4 regions of the Kitasatospora sp. NPDC085879 genome follow, and region 2 is predicted to be linked to each of the others. Evidence: riboswitches for the same ligand, from Rfam matches in the RefSeq annotation. Region 2 holds a riboswitch; each other region holds the start of a gene.
What was found. Region 2 has a riboswitch for cyclic di-AMP ahead of AB0P35_RS12450 (M23 family metallopeptidase). Riboswitches for the same ligand answer to the same signal wherever they lie in the genome.
Positions count from the first base shown of each region.

Region 1 (4,633 bases), on a different contig from region 2:
TCTTGCTGATCGCGGCGGCCAGGGCGGCGGCCGCGCGGTCGGAGGAGGGCGGCTGGTCGCCGAGGTCGAGGCGGTCGGCGCCGCGGGCCGCGCGGCGGGCCGCGTCGGCGGCGTCGGCGGTGGCCAGCCGGACGCGCTCGGCGGTGGTGAGGCCGCCGAGCAGGCGCTGGGCGTCGCCGAGCCGGCGGCGGACCTCGTCCTTGTGGCCGGCGAGGGAGCGGCGGACGTCCTCCAGCTCGGCGAGCTTGGCGCCGGCCTCGGCGCGGCGCTGGTCGATCCTGCGCTGGCGGTCGAGCACCTGGCGCAGGGTGTCGCTCTGCCGGGTGGCGGCCTGGTCGAGGGCGCGGGCCCGGGTGAGGTAGCCGGCCGGGTCGGACTCCAGCATCAGGCGGAAGGCCGGGTCGAGCCCGCCGTCGCGGTACTGCGCGGCGGCGGCGGTGGCGAGGTCGGTGTAGAGGCCGTTGAGCTGGTCCTGGCCGGCGGCGATCTGGTCCTGCAGCTGGCCGGCCTCGGTCTGCAGGCGCTTCTGGTCCTCCGCGGCGGCGTTCGCCCGCTCGCTGGCCTGCTCGGCCTCCTCGTAGAGCCGGTCGACCTTGGCCCTGACGTCGGCGGTCCGCCAGGACGGGTCGGCGGGCGCCGCGGGGGTGGCGTACGCGCCCGTGCCGACGGTGACGCCGACGGCCGTGGTCGCCGCGGCCGTGAGCAGCAGGGCCCGGGCGAGGGTGTGACCGCCCGGCAGTTGGGGGCGTCGGTGCGCGGACATGCGGCGGCGGCTCCGTTCCTGCGGCCGGACGGCCGCCGCCGCCCCGGTCGGGCGGCCGTCCTCGCGGACATCCGGGGGCAGACGTTAGCGAGTCACACCGATCTAGTCCAAACCCATCCATCATCGAATATCTGACCGCTAATCGGACATTATGGCGAGCATGGCGGGCGGGCAGCGACGACCGCGGGCCCGGCCCCCGTGGTGGGAGCCGGGCCCGCACGAGTCCGCCGGACGGGTCGTCACACCCGGATGATCGCCGAGATCGGCATGGCGGTGGCCGCGACGTAGCGGACGACCGCACCGGTGTGCGGCGCGTGGATCACCTGCCCGCCGCCCACGTACATGCCGACGTGGTGCCGGTCGCTGTAGTAGATGACCAGGTCACCGGGCTTGGCGTTGGCGATGTTGGTGCCGATGTTGGTGCCGGCGCCGGCCTGCGACTGCGAGGTGCGCGGGATGGAGACGCCCGCCTTGCCGTACGCCCACTGCATCAGACCGGAGCAGTCGAAGGTGCTCGGGCCTGTCGCGCCGTACACGTACGGGGCGCCCAGTGCGGACTTGACGGCCGCGATCGCCTTGGCGGTGTACGTACCCGACGGCAGGTCGACACTGCCGAGGTCGGGACGGGTGGTGTCCCGCGAGGCCCGGTCGGCGGACGTGCGCGCGGCGTCCGCGGCACGCTGCTCCGCGGCGGCGAGCTCGTCCTTCTCCTTCTGGGTGAGGGAGTTCAGCAGGGACTGGGCCTTGGCCAGCTTGCCCTGGAAGTCCTCCTTCTTGGCCTTGAGCGCGCGGGTGCTGGTGTCCAGCTCGGCGAGCTTGTGCTCGGCCTCGGCCTTCTGGCCGTCCAGCTTGGCCTGCTCGGCCTTGAAGGACTTCAGGGTGTCGGCCTGGGTCGCGCTCATCCGGCTGACCGCGCCGGCCTGGCCGAGGAACTCGCCCGGGTTGCTGGAGAGCATCAGCTTGACGGTGGGCGAGATGCCGCCGTCGCGGTACTGCTGGGCGGCGACCTCGGCGAGGCGGCCCTGGACGCCGCTGACCTGGTCCTGCTGACGCGCGACCTGGTCCTGGAGCGTGGTGACCTGCTTCTGCAGCTCCTGCTGCTTCTGCTCGGCCGCGAGGTACTGCTCGTTGGCCGCTTCGGCCTGATCGTTGAGCTGGTCGACCTGGGCCGCGACCTGCTCCTTGGTGGGTGCCGGGTCGGCGTGCGCACCGGTCTGCGAGGAGAGTGCCACCGCGGTGGCGGCTGCCGCAGTCAGGATCGATGCGCGGGTACGGCCGACGGGCTTGGGACGACGATGGGACGCCACGAAGGCGGACTCCTTCTTCCTCACACCGCCTACCGGGTGAGCTGACGGGTTCGGGCCGGAAGCATTGCCCTACGACGCCTCACGCCCGCCCCTGCCCGGTCGCGGCTTCCCGCGGCCCGGCCGGCGCGGCCGACCTGACGCCGATTCACCCCGGGGGAAACGTGGTTCCCCGGCTCCGTTCGACAGCACCCCCGCAGGGGTTCCCCGTGGACGGTCGGAACCGTCCAGCTGCGTCGCGGACTCGGCGGCGACCACCACCGTCACCCGGGTCGGGCGATCACTGTGCGGCGGTCCGTGGGGACGACCCTAGTAACCGATCCGTGATCCGTTCAAATCGTTGTCAGAAAATCGACGGGGAAATGTTGTCGTGAAAATGTGAGCACGACCGCCAGTGACCGAGAATCCACGCTCGGCTGACGAGATGTCACCCCGGGACGGACAAACACGACGCCCGGGCGTGTCGCAGATCACACAGTGATCACGACACGCCCGGGCGTGTCATGCGGCATCAGAAACGCCGCAGGTGAGGCTTATGTCCGAATTGCTACTGGATGGTCAGACGCGGCGGATCGTCTTGATCGGCAGGATGTCCGCGTCCATCACCTTCACCACGTCGCCGGTCCGCGGGGCGTGGACGACGAGGCCGTTGCCGATGTACATCCCGACGTGGTGCGCGTCCGAGTAGTAGATGACAAGGTCACCCGGCTGGGCGGCGGCCAGAGAGGGGACGCGGGTGCCGACGCTGGCCTGCGACTGTGAGGTACGCGGCAGCGACACGCCGGCCTTGGCGTACGCCCACACCATCAGACCGGAGCAGTCGAAGGAGTTCGGGCCGGTGGCGCCCCACACGTACGGGGTGCCGCGCTTGCCCATCGCAGCCTCGACCGCGACCGCGGCGTAGCCGGCGGCCGGCGGCAGGTTGGTCAGGTCGAAGCGGCTGGCGTCGCGCGAGGCGCGGTCGGTGCCCAGGATCGCGGCGCGCTCGGCGGCCGTCAGGGTGCTCAGCAGGCGCTGCGCCTCGGCGAGCTTCTTCTGGACGTCCGCCTTGGAGTCGTTCAGCACCTGGGTGGAGCGGTCCAGCTCGGCGAGGATGGCGGCGGCCTCCTGCTTCTGCTGGTCCAGCCGGCGCTGCTGGTCCCGAAGACCCTTCAGCGTGGAGGCCTGGGTGTCGGTGGCCTGCTCGTTGCTGGACGCCTTCTCGAGGTAGTTGTCCGGGTTCGAGGAGAGCATCAGCGCGACCGTCGGGTCGACGCCGCCGGTGCGGTACTGGTCGGCCGCCACCGCGGACAGGCCGGACGCCACCTGGGAGAGCTGCTCCTGGCTACGGGCGATCTGGTCCTGCAGCTGGTCGGCCTGCTTGCGGAGCTGGTCGGCCCGCTCCTTGGCGCCGTTGTACTTCTCGGCCGCCTGCTCCTGCTCCTCGAGCAGCTTGTCGACCTGGACCTTGACCTCGTCCTTGCTCGGCTTGGCCGGTGCGGCGTGCGCGCTGGCCTGCGCGGAGAGGGCGACCGCGGTCGCGGCGGCAGCGGTGAGCACGGATACCCGTGCGCGGCTCGGCTGCTTGGGACGGCGGTGGGAGGCCAAGGGTCTAGCTCCTTCTTCCTGCTGGACTCACCCGATCGAGTGGACGTCCGGAAAATAGGTTTGACGCCAGACCCTAGTGAAGATCCGTCCCCGGCGCCACTCCCGAGTTGGGCGAACTTGGCGCAGAGGCCACGATTTCACCACCCCGCCACAAGCCCGCCACCCGGCCCGCGCCGGGGGCCGACCGACCGTCAGGGCCGGGCGAGCCGGTTGAGCAGCAGAATCGACGCGACCGGACGCGCACCCGCCTTCCGCACGCCGTCCGCGACCTCGCGATCCGTGGAGACCACCACCACCGGCCGGCCCTGCGGCTCGGCCCGCACCAGGCGGCGGATCAGCTCGTCCGCGGTCTCCCCCGTGCGGCTGAAGCGCACCCGCACCCCGCGCGGCGGCGCCATGATCACCGGGACGTCCAGGTCCTGGCCGTCGAAGACGCAGGTCACCTCGGCCTGGGTGCGCTGCGCCAGCATGGCCAGACCGCCCAGCAGCCGCATCCGCTGCTGCTCCAGCGGCAGCGTCGGGTACCCGGTCTTGGTCACGTTGTAGCCGTCGACCACCAGGTGCACCTGAGGGATCGCCAGCAGCTGGTCGAGCAGTGCCGGGTCGTCCTCCGCCAGGCCGCGCCGCGCCACGTCGTGCGGGTTGGCCGAGCCCGGCTCGACCGCGTCCACCAGGTCGGCCGGCCGCAGCTGGGCCACCGGCAGCGCCAGCTCCCGCTGCAGCCCCTGCGCCGACTGGAGCACCGTGTCGAGCAGCAGCCGCAGCCGCATGTCCTCCACGCTGCGGCCCTCGCGCGCCGACCGCCGGCCGGCCTCGGCGGCCGTCTCCAGCTCGGTGATCCGGTGCCGCAGCCGGCGCGCCTCGCCGTCCGCCGCACTGCGTTCGGCCGCCGCCGCGGCGCGCGCCGCGTCCAGCTCCGTCTGCAGTTTGCGGGCCTCCGCCTGTGCCCGGCGGGTGTCGCTCTCCAGGCTCCGGACGC
Region 1 covers NZ_JBFBJZ010000003.1:216,682-221,314, reverse strand. The annotation lists gene AB0P35_RS04230 (NlpC/P60 family protein) at 1-763, opposite strand, end outside; gene AB0P35_RS04225 (C40 family peptidase) at 1,003-2,070, opposite strand; cyclic di-AMP (ydaO/yuaA leader) riboswitch at 2,081-2,268, opposite strand; gene AB0P35_RS04220 (NlpC/P60 family protein) at 2,626-3,654, opposite strand; gene AB0P35_RS04215 (NYN domain-containing protein) at 3,846-4,633, opposite strand, start outside.
Region 1: it holds a riboswitch for cyclic di-AMP, as region 2 does, so the genes downstream of both, AB0P35_RS04225 (C40 family peptidase) here and AB0P35_RS12450 (M23 family metallopeptidase) in region 2, are expected to answer to the same signal.

Region 2 (4,633 bases):
AGATTGCTGCGGAGGCGGTCGGTGACGGTGTCCATGGCGAGGTCCTGGTGCGAGGGGCGGGGTGCCCCAGCACCTTCCGCCGCCGACCCGCCCCGCGTCAACCCCGGTCCCGGCGGCCCCGGACAGCACCGAGGCCCGCGCCGGTCGGCGCGGGCCCGTGGAGGTGGGGGCGGGCGGCGGCGGCCGCCCGGGCTCAGGTGAGGTCGGCGTCCTCGACCGGCAGCTCGGCCGCGGTGTCCGGGAGCTCGGTGCCGGTGACCGTCCGGCCGTCTCCGGTGCGGTGCTGCGACCCGTCGGCGTGGGCGCTCGGAGCGGTCAGCGAGGCGACGACGCCGACGGCGAGCGAGGCAAAGGCGAGCATGCTGCGCTTCTTCATGCCCTGCACAACGCGCGGGACGCCGCCGGGTCACGGTCGTTCAGCGCGGCCAGTCGCGCAGACCCGCCACCAGCACCCCGGTCAGCCGCTGCCGGGTGGTCGCCGGGTCCTCGGCGAGCCGGAAGCCGCCGGCGGTGCTCAGCGAGGCGAAGCCGTGCGCCGCGGCGCGGACCGTCCGGGCCGCGTGGACCAGCTCGGAGCCGGTCAGGCCGTACCCCCGCAGCACCGCCAGGATCACCTCGACCAGCCGGCCGGCCGCCGCGGTCAGCTCCGGGTCGTCCTGCGGGGCCTGCGGCAACGCCGCGTACCGGTGCGGATGGCGCACCGCGTAGTCGACGTAGGCGTCGATCAGCGCGGCGAGCGCCTCGTCCCCGCCGCGGCCGAGCACCGCGCCCGACAACCGCTCGGTCAGCTCGCCGGTCACCCGGACGGCGATCAGCCCGCGCAGCTCGCCCAGCCCGCCGGAGACGTGCTTGTAGAGCGAGGGGGTGGCCACGCCGGCCCGGCCGGCCACGGCGGCCAGGGTGAGGGCCTCCGGGCCCTGCTCGTCGAGCAGCCCGAGCGCGTGGTCGACGACGGCGGCGGGGGTCAGACCGGCCCTGGGCATCAGGTGACCTCGTTCACTTCGGTCAGGAAGGGCAGCAGGGCGTCGGCGGTGGCCTGCGGGTACCCGGCCATCGGGTAGTGGCCGCCGCCCTCGATGATCACCTTACGTCCGCGCAGCGCCTCGGCCTGCCGCTCGGCGAGCGCGGCCGGGTCGGGGAAGTCGGGGTCGCGGCTGCCCATCACGACCAGCGCGGGGCAGGTCACGCCGGCGCCCCAGCCGGTCGGCGCGGATTCGCCGCGGACGTAGCCGCGGATCGCCGCGCGGCGGCCCGGCCGCTTGAGCGAGGCGACCAGCCGGGCCCGGTACTCGTCGAAGTCGGCCGGCCGTGCGGTCGGGAAGTAGAGCTTCTGCGCGGCGCCCCACAGTGCCGGGAACCACGTGACGGCCGGGCCGAGCAGGCCGACCATGGCCCTCTGCAGCAGGGTGGGCGGGAAGTTCTCGAAGAAGGCGTCGATCAGGACGATCCCGGCGACCCGCTCCGGCGCGTCCGCGGCGACCCGCACCACGGTGGCGCCGGTGTACGAGCTGCCGACCAGGACGGCGCGTGCGATGCCCAGGTGGTCGAGCAGGGCGCGGACGTCGCCGGCGATCGCGGTCGGCGAGTAGTCGTCCCACGCGGTCGAGGACTCGCCCATGCCGCGCAGGTCCATGGTGACCACCCGGTGTCCGGCGGCGGTGAGCAGCGGGTGCAGGTGCCGGTAGGCCGCCCGCAGGTCGAGCATCCCGGGCAGCAGGACGACCGGGACGCCGGCACCCCGCTCCGTGTCGTCGTACGCCAGCCGGCCGCCGGGAACGTCCAGGTGACGGGTCTGCGGGGCGTGCTGGGTGTCGTTCACGGCCGGCCTCCTTGGCCTCGCTGACGCGGCTGATTGCCCGTAGCCATAAAGCTAAGGCTAATAGCCATAGCTGTCAAGGAGGTGGATGCGGCCTGCGGTACCGTGCCGCCGGACCGAGACCGGACCGAGAGTCGAGAGACCGGAGGCGTCATGCCCTTCATCACCGTCAAGCAGCTGGCCGGCCGCACCGAGGAGCAGCGCGCCGAGATCGCCCGCGAGCTCACCGCCGCCTACGCCCGGGCCACCGGAATGGACCCGGCCAACGTCTGGGTGGTCGTCGAGGAGGTCCCGGCCGAGAACTGGGCCGCCGGCGGCGAGACCTTCGCCGCCAAGCGGGCCCGCGCCGCCGCCTCCGGCAGCTGACCGCCGCGACCGGTCAGAGGCCCTCCGTCCGGAAGGGGTCGTGCTCGGCCAGCAGCTTCTCCAGCCTGGCCTGGTCGACCCGGGAGACCAGGTCGCCGGCGTCCTGGCGGTCGCGGACCACCTTGGCCAGCGTGAACGACGACGTGATCACGTACAGCAGGGCGACCGCCAGGAAGGCGCGCATCCAGGCGTCCACCGGGAGGCGGACGATCCCGATCGCCAGGGCGGCGGTGGCGAGGGCGAAGGACAGGACGGCCTGCACGTAGTACGCGGCCGTGGTGCGGGGCTGCATCGGTGCGCTCATGCTCTGCAGGGTCCCGGAGCCGCGGCGGGCTTGCATGAGTACGGATACTCACTCCGGAGTGTCCGATCACCCTCCGTCAGGGGCCGTTTCGCAATCCATGGCAAATAGCCCATTTCGCCCGCAGCCCTTACGAATCCACCTCCGCAGACGCTTGGAATCAAGGCGGGCACGGCATTAACGTTTGATAACGCAGCGCGGTCGGCAACGCCGTACCGACACGGCACCGTGCGCGTGTCGCTCAATCCCGCGGTCTGCCTTCGCCGGTGGCCCCGGGAACCGGGGAACCACGTTCCTTGGGGTGAATCGGCAGGGCCGGTGGCCCAGCCGTAGGAGACCTTCCTGCTCCGAACCCGTCAGCTAACCCGGTCGGCGAGAGGGAAGGAAAGGAGTGCGCCCCGTGGCGTCGACGCACTCGGCGGACCCCACCGCCGCAGCCACCCAGCTCCTCGACCACCCCTGGGACCAGGCCGACCAGGCCCGCCACCGGGTACCCCGCCAGACCAGGAGCGGCAGCCCGCTGCTCGGCGTCACCGCCACCATGGCCGCCACCCTCGGCGCCGCCGGCATGACCGCGGCCGCAGCCGGCCCGGCCGCCGCCGCCGAACCCGCGGTGACCGCCCCCGACCAGGCGGCCGACGCCGCCGACCCGGGCCTCGCCCTCGCCGCCCGCATCCAGCAGCAGGCCGACCACCGCACCGCCGCCGACGAGGCCGCCCGCCTCGCCGCCGCCCAGGAGGCCGCGGCGCGCCGCGCCGCCCAGGCCGCGGTGGACGCCACCGCGCTCGCCCTGCCGACCACCGGCTACACCCTCGGCGCGCAGTACGGCCCCACCGGCCACTGGGCCCACCTGCACACCGGCCTCGACTTCCAGGCCGCCACCGGCACCCCGGTCACCGCCGTCGGCAACGGCACCGTCACCTCGGCCGGCTGGGCCGGCTCCTACGGCTACCGGATCGTCGAGACCCTGCCCGACGGCACCGAGATCTGGTACTGCCACCTCAACCGGCTCGCCGTCACCGACGGCCCGGTCGAGCGCGGCACCGTCCTCGGCGCGGTCGGCGCCACCGGCAGCGTCACCACCCCCCGCCTCCACCTGGAGGTCCGCCCCGCCGGCGGCGCCCCCGTCGACCCCCTGAGCTGGCTCCGCTCCCACGGCGTCCAGCCCTAGGCGCTCATCGAAGCGCCCCTACGCGTGGGCGTCCCCTTCCGGTTCCTGGCGGGCCGCGGCGTACGCCTCCAGTTCGGCGGTGCCCGGTTCGGGGGCCAGGTCCGGGTAGTCGGCCACCAGCAGGGCGGGCAACCCCGGGACGGTCCACTGCCCGCACAGCCAGAGCGCGACGTCCGCCACCACCTGCTCGAAGTCCTCGAACTCGCCCCGCAGCTCGTACGGCATCGGCTCGCCGAGCGCGGTCAGCGCCGCCAGGTTGCGGTAGCTGCGCTGCATCAGCCCGTACTCCAGCAGCCGCCGCGCGCCGTCGGTCGCCATCCCGATCGACAGCAGGTGCGCCTCGCCCCAGCCGAGGGCGGCGTCGGCCCCGGACATCGGGTCCAGCGCGCCGGTGTCGACCAGCGCCGCGTACGCCGCCGTCCGGTCCGCGGGCTCCAGCGCGCGGAAGCCGTCCAGCCAGGCCCGGACGGCGTCGGTGTCCGCGGTGTCCACCCCGTCCGCGCGCAGCAGCAGGGTGTAGAGCCGGGGCCAGGTGAGCAGCTGCGGCCGCCGCAGCAGCGTTCCCAGCAGCTCGCCCTGCCAGTCCGCCTCCGCGTGCAGCCGTTCCTGCCGTTTGGCGTTCAGCCGGCGAACCGCCCGCTGGTGGTCGATGAGCAGCCGCACGGCCGCGCCGTACGCGCCGGGGTCGCCGTCCGGCTGCACGTACAGGTGGAGCCGCTCGTGCAGCAGTTGTTCCAGTACCGCCGAGCCCAGTTCGGGCCAGCCGTCGTGCAGTGGCGCGCCGCTCAGCTCCAGCAGCGCCAGCACCTGCCGGGCCGCTTCCTCCGGCACCGTGGGCAGGCCCTGGGCGTCCGCCCAGTCGAGCAGCTCCTCGGCGCGGGTACGGGGGATGAGCTGCAGGTCTTCGTCGTTCACGCCGGTACCGTAACCGGTGCGGGGCCCGCAGCGCGGCATCCGGGGCCCGCGGGGTCAGGCCCGG
Region 2 covers NZ_JBFBJZ010000012.1:138,149-142,781, forward strand. The annotation lists gene AB0P35_RS12420 (PaaI family thioesterase) at 1-35, opposite strand, end outside; gene AB0P35_RS12425 (hypothetical protein) at 194-376, opposite strand; gene AB0P35_RS12430 (TetR-like C-terminal domain-containing protein) at 417-983, opposite strand; gene AB0P35_RS12435 (alpha/beta hydrolase) at 983-1,819, opposite strand; gene AB0P35_RS12440 (4-oxalocrotonate tautomerase family protein) at 1,970-2,182, shown strand; gene AB0P35_RS12445 (YiaA/YiaB family inner membrane protein) at 2,196-2,486, opposite strand; cyclic di-AMP (ydaO/yuaA leader) riboswitch at 2,735-2,873, shown strand; gene AB0P35_RS12450 (M23 family metallopeptidase) at 2,884-3,654, shown strand; gene AB0P35_RS12455 (hypothetical protein) at 3,673-4,569, opposite strand.

Region 3 (4,633 bases), on a different contig from region 2:
TGAGGAAGTGAGTCCGGGTGGCCTTCTCCGTCTCCGCGCTGTTCCTGTTCGGCGTCATCGTCGTCATCTTCATCCGCAACAAGCAGCTGAAGACCAGCCATGCGATCATCGCGGCGCTCTTCGGCTTCATGGTGAGCCAGTCCACGGCGGCCCGGCCGATCCAGGACTTCCTCAACCAACTGGCGAAGACCATCTCGTCCGTGGCGAGCTGACCGACCCCGCCCGGCGCCGGCGCGTGTCCTGCGGATCACGCCGGGCGCGGACGCCCCGGCACGCACGTGCTCCCGGCCCTCGGCCGGGAGGCGCCACACACGCGCCCGGCAGCCGCACGCACCGGACCCTGCTCGCCGATCCGGCCGGACCCGCGGCCTAACGGCCGGCCCGGGCCCGCCGCCAACGGGCCAGCACCCCGAGCCGTGCGGCGGGCCCGGACACCGTCGGAGCCTCGGCCCCGGCCGCAGCCCGCTCCCGGGCCGGCCGGCCCTCCGCGCCGCTCTCCTCCGGGCCGTCTCCCGCCCCGCTGCGCCCCGGCAGGCTGCCGTCCGGCACCAGCAGGACGAACAGCCGTGCCCAGCAGAGCCGTTCGCCGCGCGGCCAGTCGAGCGCCCGCAGCGCCGCCGAGGCCTGCTCCGACACCGAGCCGTTGACCCGGACCTCCGCGACGTCCTCGCCCGCCCGGCCGCCGAGGAACAGCTTCACCCCCGTCACCGCCGGCTCCGCGAGCTCCCGCGCCAGCACCCCGGCCAGTGCCGGCAGCAACCGGTGGTCCGCCAGCCACTCCGCCAGCCGGTCGCTGCCGAAACCGAAGACGGCCGCCGGCCCCTGGACGGCATGCCACCCCGGCAGCTGCTCCGGGCGGAAGTGGTCGCCGTGCGTGCCCCGGCCCTCCTGCAGCTCCACCACGGCCGACGCGGTGGTGGTCGCCCACATCCGCACCGCGCTCTCCATCCGCTCCTGCTCCGTCCGGCCGAGGCCCGCCGTGCAGTCCCACACCACCGGGCCGTCCGCCCGCCCCACGTCGAAGGCGAAGCCGAGGTCGACGTGCCCGGCGCCGCCGTTCTCACCGGGGTGCTCCCGCACCGCCACGGCCGTCGTCCCGGGCCCGCGCACCACACTGCCCTCGACCGTGAACCGCTGCCCGAGCCGGGCCATCTCCCGGACGACGCTGAGCCGGATCACATCCGGTCCGGACTGCGCGCGCACCCGCGGCTCCTCGCTCGAAAAGGGGTCGAACACCGATAGGGAGCGAGGCTATCGGCCCCGCGCGTGACCAGCGTCACCGGGCGGGCCATGATCCGTGCCGGGCCGCGACCGGGCAGCCACACCCGGTGTCCGATTTGCCTGACTGCTGGTGATCCGGACACGTACGGTCACTGATCTGACTGCGCTCCGCCCACCACCATCGGGCGGAGAGTGACCCCCGGGAGGGCTCTCGGGGGTCCCCGAGGGCGGGGCGCTTGCCTCCGGAGGGGGCGATCGGTTTTCCTCGAATCCTGCCCGGCCACAACGGCTGGGCGGGCCACCGGGCGGAACGCCGAGTCCTGCCGCCGCCCGGGGTCACGCACCATTCCGTGCACGGCAGGAGCGGGGGACCCAAGGTAAGTGCCGCGCCCGGTGATCCGGGACGGCTTGGGGTGAAGTCGCGTCATTTTCGCGACCGGGCGAACTCCCCGCCCGAACCCGACAGCTCACCTCGCAGGCGTCGGAGAGGAAAACCTGATGTCCGTTCTGGGCACCCGTCTGTCCCGCGTCGCCGTCGCCACCGGTGTGGCCGCCGCCGCCATTGCCATCCCCGTCACCGCTGCGTCCGCCGCCTCGGTCCACAGCGCCGCCCCGGCTGCCGCTCCGGCCGCCGCGGCCCCGGCCGCCGCGCACACCGAGGCCCCCGCCGCCGCGCCGGCCGCCCCGGCCGCCGACGCCAGCTACAAGGTGGTCCACGGCGACACCCTGTCCAAGATCGCCAACGCCCAGCACGTCGACGGCGGCTGGAAGAAGCTGTACCAGGACAACCGCCAGGTCATCGGCGGCAACCCGAACCTGATCTTCCCCGGCCAGAAGCTGACCGTCGCCGGCAAGGCCGCCCAGGCCGCCGCCCCGCAGGCCGAGGCGAAGAAGTCCGACGCCGCCGCCTCGCGCTCCGAGAAGCGCACCCCGGTCCAGGCCGCGCCGAAGCCGGCCGCGCCCAAGACCGAGGCCGCCAAGCCCGCCGCGCCGAAGCCGGCCGCCCCGAAGCCGGCCGCCGCCCCGAAGACCGAGGCCGCCAAGCCCGCCGCCGCCTCCGGCTACGTCGCGCCGGTCGCCGCCTCCCTCGGCACCCCGTACCACAAGGCCGGCTCCAACTGGTCCAGCGGCTACCACACCGGTGTGGACTTCGCCGTCAGCACCGGCACCTCCATCCACGCCATCGCCGCCGGCACCGTCGTCGAGGCCGGCTGGGGCGGCGCCTACGGCAACAACGTCGTCATCAAGCACGCCGACGGCAAGTACTCGCAGTACGCCCACTTCTCCGCGCTGAAGGTCTCGGTCGGCCAGACCGTCACCGCCGGCCAGGTCATCGGCCTCTCCGGTGCGACCGGCAACGTGACCGGCCCGCACCTGCACTTCGAGGTCCGCACCACCCCGTCGTACGGCTCCGACATCGACCCGGTGGCGTACCTCGCCGCCCACGGTGTCCGCGTCTGACGCAACACACCGACGCCGCTGCCCCGGCACACCGCCGAGGCGCACCGCGCCGCACCCGAAGGCCCGGCCCGGGGATCCCACGATCCCGGGGCCGGGCCTCGGCCGTTTCCCCCAATTCCCGTGACCGCGTGCGGACTTCGGCGCGGCCTGCGGGTGCCCGCCGGCCGCGGGGGCCGGCCGAGACGTGTGGTGCGGGCGACGAGAACCGAAAGACGGTCCCGCAGTTCGTCGCGATCGGCAACGACACCCGGGCCCTGGCGTGACCCCCGTCACCACCCCAGCGGATAACCCGGGCGGTCGTTCGTACGTGTGCACTAGCATTCCCCGCGCTCGTCGAGCGGTGTTCGACCGGAACGCCACCGGCGGGTACTCCAGGGGAGGGCACTCCGTGAACAGAACCCCGGCCGCACGTACCCGTGCGGCCTTCGCCTCGGTCGCCGCGGCCGGCCTCGCGCTGCTCGCCGTCGCCGCGCCCGCGCACGCGACCGGCGGCACGCCGACGACGCCGACCGACCTGTACAACGAGTACCGGGCGTGCTCCACCGACCAGGCCGCGCCCGTGTACGTCGCGGGGCGCACCGGTCTCACGGTGGAGGGAATCCCCGGCCACACCGACCCCAACACCCGGTGGATCACCGAGCAGTTCCGGGCCTGGCCGGTCTCCGACCCGTCGCAGGTCGTCACCGCCGAGCGGGGGTACGCCTCCGTGGGCAACGAGGCGACGGCCACCCTGGGCGGCTACAACGCCCCGCTGCGCGACGGCGAGACCTACGCCTGGCAGGCACGGACCGTGGACGCGGACAGCGGCGCCGCCTCCGACTGGTCGGCCCCGTGCTACGTGGCCACCGACGACACCTTCCCGAGCGCGGAGCCGACCGTCAGCTCGCCGAACTACCCGGCGGGACAGCGGAACCAGGGCGGCACCCCGATCACGCTCACGTTCGGTGCCAACGGTGTGAGCGGCGTCGCCGGCTACGCGTTCACCTGGTTCGGCACGTTCCCGGTCCCCGGCGTCTCGACGGTCGGGGAGCACGGCATCCCGCAGTACCGCGACCCCTACGAGACCAGTCCGAACTACTTCGCGCGGGCGGACTCCCTCGGCGGCTCGGCCACGGTGAACCTGATGCCGCCGTACAACAGCGGGCTCCTGGTCCTGCGGGTGGCCAGCCTGGACCGGGCGTTCAACATGTCCCAGCCCACGACCTACTACATCGCGGTCAAGCCGGACGCGCCGAAGGTCACCAAGGTCTCCAACTCGCCGCAGTACGGCAAGCAGGCGATCTTCAAGCTCACCCCCGACCCGGATCTCCACGCGGTGAGCCCCGTGGTCAGCTACACCGTCGAGCGCCTCGGGCAGACCCGGTCGACGACGACGGTCAAGGCGTCCACGAGCGGAATCGCCGAGCTGAACCTCACGCTGGACGACCCGTACGGCGACGTGCTGCTCGTCACCTCCACCAGCGCGAACGGCTGGGTGAGCCAGCAGCAGTGGTGGAGCACCGGTGGCACCGACACCTCCCCGACCGTGACCTCGGACGTCTACCCCGAGAACGGTTCGGGCGGCGGCGCGGGCGTGCCCGGCACCTTCACCTTCACCCCGAAGATCAAGGGGGCGGTCAGCTACACGTACTCCGTCAACTGGGGCGAGGGCACCACGGTGAAGGCCGGCGCCCGCGGCGAGGCGCAGGTTTCGTGGACCCCGACCGACAGCGGCTGGTACGCCCTGGAGGTCTACGGCACCACCAAGGACGGGGCCCAGACGGCTCCGACCGACTACTTCTTCACCGTCAACTGACCTTTCTGCCGGTCCGGAGGGGCGTGGGCTGCGGCCTGCGCCCCTCCGGCGTGCCACCGGGCGTCGTCGCCGGGGGGACGGCCGAGGTGCGCGACGTCCTGCGTCCGGGGTTGATCGGGACACCGCGGGTGCTCGCCACCTCACCGCCTCCGGCTC
Region 3 covers NZ_JBFBJZ010000015.1:137,189-141,821, reverse strand. The annotation lists gene AB0P35_RS14660 (hypothetical protein) at 18-212, shown strand; gene AB0P35_RS14655 (DUF6348 family protein) at 370-1,203, opposite strand; cyclic di-AMP (ydaO/yuaA leader) riboswitch at 1,553-1,715, shown strand; gene AB0P35_RS14650 (LysM peptidoglycan-binding domain-containing M23 family metallopeptidase) at 1,720-2,682, shown strand; gene AB0P35_RS14645 (hypothetical protein) at 3,071-4,477, shown strand.
Region 3: it holds a riboswitch for cyclic di-AMP, as region 2 does, so the genes downstream of both, AB0P35_RS14650 (LysM peptidoglycan-binding domain-containing M23 family metallopeptidase) here and AB0P35_RS12450 (M23 family metallopeptidase) in region 2, are expected to answer to the same signal.

Region 4 (4,633 bases), on a different contig from region 2:
TCCTCTCTGAGCACGACACCCCGTGGGCGGCTCCGCACGTCCGCCCTCCACGGCTATCGGAGGATCGTAGGCACCTCGCGACCCCCCGCAACAGGGATTACCCCCCAGGTGACCAGGCTCACGCCCGTTCGGGCCGATCGGATCCGGCCGTGCCGCGGGCACCCCCGATCGGGTGGCCGGCAGCGGATACCGTCGGGGCATGCCGGACACCTCCCGCCCCGACCAGCCGGAACTCTTCACCTGGGAGTTCGCCGCCGACCCGTACCCCGCGTACGCCTGGTTGCGCGAGCACGCGCCGGTGCACCGCACCACGCTGCCGAGCGGGGTGGAGGCCTGGCTGGTCACCCGGTACGCGGACGCCCGGCAGGCGCTCGCCGACTCCCGGCTCTCCAAGAACCCGGTGCACCACAGCGAGCAGGCGCACCGCTCCGGCCGGGTCGGCATCCCGGGGGAGCGCCAGGCCGACCTGATGACCCACCTGCTGAACATCGACCCGCCGGACCACACCCGCCTGCGGCGGCTGGTGTCCAAGGCGTTCACCCCGCGCCGGGTGGCGGAGTTCGAGCCCCGGGTGCAGCAGCTCACCGACCGGCTGATCGACTCCTTCGCCGAGCGGGGCACCGCCGACCTGATCCACGAGTTCGCCTTCCCGCTGCCGATCTACGCGATCTGCGACCTGCTCGGCGTGCCGGCCGAGGACCAGGACGACTTCCGCGACTGGGCCGGCATGATGATCCGACACCACGGCGGGCAGCGCGGCGGTGTCGGCCGGGCCGTGAAGCGGATGCGGACCTACCTGGCGGAGCTGATCCACCGCAAGCGGGCCGACCTCGGCGACGACCTGATCTCCGGGCTGATCCGGGCCAGCGACCACGGCGAGCACCTGACCGAGAACGAGGCCGCCGCGATGGCCTTCATCCTGCTGTTCGCCGGGTTCGAGACCACCGTCAACCTGATCGGCAACGGCCTGTACGCGCTGCTGCGCAACCCCGGCCAGCGGGCGCTGCTGCAGGAGTCGCTGGCCCGCGGCGAGGGCGGCCTGCTGGAGACCGGGATCGAGGAGCTGCTGCGCTACGACGGACCGGTGGAGCTCGCCACGTGGCGGTTCGCCACCCGTCCGCTGACGATCGGCGGGGTGGACGTCCCGGTCGGCGACCCGGTGCTGGTGGTGCTGGCCGCCGCCGACCGCGACCCGGCCCGGTTCGCCGACGAGAACACCCTGGACCTCGCCCGCACCGACAACCCGCACCTGGGCTTCGGCCACGGCATCCACTACTGCATCGGCGCCCCGCTGGCCCGGCTTGAGGGCCGCGCGGCCCTGGCCACCCTGTTGACCCGCCTCCCCGATCTCGCCCTGGACGCCGACCCCGCCGACCTGCGCTGGCGCGGCGGCCTCATCATGCGCGGCCTGCGCGAGCTCCCGGTCGCCTTCACCCCGGAGACCGCGGCGGAGCCGTCCGGGCGGTGCGACCCGGTCTGACGGTGTGTCGCGCCGATCGGGAGTGATCGGATCTGAACACTCATCAATCAGGAAATACCGGCATCGTTCGTGGGCGATAATAGGCTCTCCGTAATTCCCACGTGATATCAGCGAGATGAGCTTGTGATCGTCCGTTCGATCTGCTTACTCTCCCGAACAGTCCGCAGCCGCGGACCCCGCGTGCGGCAACGCCGAATCCTGTCCGCCGCACCCGGGCCTCACGACCGAGACCAAGGACAGGGGCGGGGGAACCACGTTCGTCGCCGTCCCCACGGCTAGGGGTGAAGCCGCGTCAGCAGGGCCCCTCCTGCGGCCGCGGCCGGGCCAAGCCTCCCGGTCCGAACCCGACAGCTCACCTCGCAGGCGTTCGGAGAGGGAAAACCCATGCTCTTCACCGGACCTGGCCGCCACCGCCGCAGGACGACCGCCCAGAAGGCGGTCGCCGTCGCGGGTGTCGCGGGTGTCGGCCTCGCCATGCCGCTGCTCACCGCGGGCGGAGCCCATGCCGCCCCGGTCTCGATCTGGGAGAAGGTCGCCCAGTGCGAGAGCGGCGGCAACTGGAAGATCAACACCGGCAACGGCTTCTACGGCGGGCTGCAGTTCACCGCCCGTACCTGGAAGGGGTTCGGCGGCGCCCGGTACGCCCCGCTCGCCCACCAGGCGAGCAAGAGTCAGCAGATCGCCGTCGCCGAGAAGGTGCTGGCCACCCAGGGCCCCGGCGCGTGGCCGGTGTGTTCCAAACGCGCCGGCCTGACCCGCACCTCCGCGGGGAGTACCGGCGAGACCCGCAGTAGTACCGGGCAGGGCGCGCCGTCGCCGAAGTTCCCGGGCCGCGGCGGCTTCGACGCCGACTCCGGCGTGTACTGGTACCAGAAGGGCGACCAGTGGTACTGGACGGCGCACAAGGAGATCTACGAGCGCCATCTGCCCCCCGTTCCGACCGAACCGGCCGAGCCGGACGACGGTGTGGCGGCCGGCGAGGGCGGCCGCACCCTGCAGGCCGTCCCGGTGCCCGCGCTCGGCCGCGAGCCGTACACCGTGCGCGAGGGCGACACGCTGTCCGGCATCGCCGCCGCGCTCGAACTTCCCGGCGGCTGGGACCAGCTGTATGCGAACAACCGGGAGGTCGTCGGGGCCGATCCGGACCTGATCCTGCCCGGCCAGCAACTGCGGCTGGTCTGACGGACCGGCACGGTACGAACGGACCGTCCGCCCGTGGGGCGGCACCCGCGGGCGGGCGGCCGGTTCTGTGGTCCTTCAGGTGAACTACCGACGAGTAGACCGGTCACACGGTGAGACAGGGCCGTGCGTGGCACGGCCCGGCGGGCCCGTGCGGTTAGGCTCTGGTCGTAACGACCCTCATCCGCTTCCGCTAGGAGATGCCTCGTGCCGTCCATTGATGTCGTCGTAGCCCGCGAAATCCTCGACTCCCGCGGTAACCCCACGGTCGAGGTCGAGGTCGGCCTCGACGACGGCAGCACCGGTCGTGCCGCTGTTCCGTCCGGTGCCTCCACCGGTGCCTTCGAGGCCCTGGAGCTTCGCGACGGCGACAAGAACCGCTACTTCGGCAAGGGCGTGGAGAAGGCCGTCCTCGCCGTCATCGAGCAGATCGGCCCCGAGCTGGTCGGTTACGACGCCACCGAGCAGCGCCTGATCGACCAGGCCATGCTCGACCTGGACGCCACCCCGGACAAGTCCTCGCTCGGCGCCAACGCGATCCTCGGCGTCTCCCTCGCCGTCGCGCACGCCGCCTCCGAGGCCAGCGACCTGCCGCTGTTCCGCTACCTGGGCGGCCCGAACGCGCACGTCCTGCCCGTCCCGATGATGAACATCCTCAACGGCGGCTCGCACGCGGACTCCAACGTCGACATCCAGGAGTTCATGATCGCCCCGATCGGCGCGGAGTCCTTCTCCGAGGCCGTCCGCTGGGGCGTCGAGGTCTACCACACGCTCAAGGGCGTGCTGAAGGAGCGCGGCCTGTCCACCGGCCTCGGCGACGAGGGCGGCTTCGCGCCGAACCTGGACTCCAACCGCGAGGCCCTCGACCTGATCGTCGAGGCCATCAAGAAGGCCGGCTACACCCCGGGCAAGGACGTCGCGCTCGCCCTGGACGTCGCCTCCTCCGAGTTCCACAACGACGGTGCCTACACCTTCGAGGGCAAGGCGATCTCCTCCGCCGAGCTCATCGACTACTACGCCGAGCTGGTCGCCGCGTACCCGCTGGTCTCCATCGAGGACCCGCTGGACGAGTCCGACTGGGACGGCTGGAAGGCCATGACCGACAAGCTGGGCGACAAGGTCCAGCTGGTCGGCGACGACCTGTTCGTCACCAACCCGGAGCGCCTGCGCCGCGGCATCGAGACCGGCACCGCCAACGCGCTGCTGGTGAAGGTGAACCAGATCGGCTCGCTCACCGAGACCCTGGACGCCGTCGAGCTGGCCCAGCGCAACGGCTACCGCTGCATGATGTCGCACCGCTCCGGCGAGACCGAGGACGTCACCATCGCCGACCTCGCCGTCGCCACCAACTGCGGCCAGATCAAGACCGGCGCCCCGGCCCGCTCCGAGCGCGTCGCCAAGTACAACCAGCTGCTGCGCATCGAGGAGATCCTCGACGACGCCGCCGAGTACGCCGGCCGCGGTGCCTTCCCCCGGTACAAGTACGAGGGCTGACACCCGCGGGCTGACACACGGCCGCTGGACCGGTGCCCCGGCAACCACCCCGTAGGGTGGGGGCCGGGGCACCGGCGCGAGCAGGAGGGGTACGAGCGATGTGGAAGATCCCGGGACTGGCGGGGCGGCCACGCTTCACCAGCCGCGCGACCGTGCTCGTGCTCGTCCTGTGCTCGCTGGTGGCGATACTGGCCTACCCCACCCGGCAGTTCCTGACGCAGCGCTCGGAGATCGCCGACCAGCGGGCCCGGGCGGAGCACGCCCGGCAGCAGGTCGAGGAGCTCCGGCGGGCGAAGGCCCGCTGGCAGGACCCGGAGTACGTGAAGGCGCAGGCCCGCGAGCGGCTGCACTTCGCGATGCCCGGTGAGACCCCGTTCGTCTCGGTCGACCCGTCCGCACCCCCCGGCCCGGCCTCCGCCGGCGCGCTGCCCACCGGCCCGGTCCGGGCGGCCAAGCCCTGGTACACCACCGTCCTCGAAT
Region 4 covers NZ_JBFBJZ010000019.1:18,048-22,680, reverse strand. The annotation lists gene AB0P35_RS16730 (cytochrome P450) at 200-1,480, shown strand; cyclic di-AMP (ydaO/yuaA leader) riboswitch at 1,674-1,860, shown strand; gene AB0P35_RS16725 (transglycosylase family protein) at 1,865-2,662, shown strand; gene eno (phosphopyruvate hydratase) at 2,867-4,153, shown strand; gene AB0P35_RS16715 (septum formation initiator family protein) at 4,252-4,633, shown strand, end outside.
Region 4: it holds a riboswitch for cyclic di-AMP, as region 2 does, so the genes downstream of both, AB0P35_RS16725 (transglycosylase family protein) here and AB0P35_RS12450 (M23 family metallopeptidase) in region 2, are expected to answer to the same signal.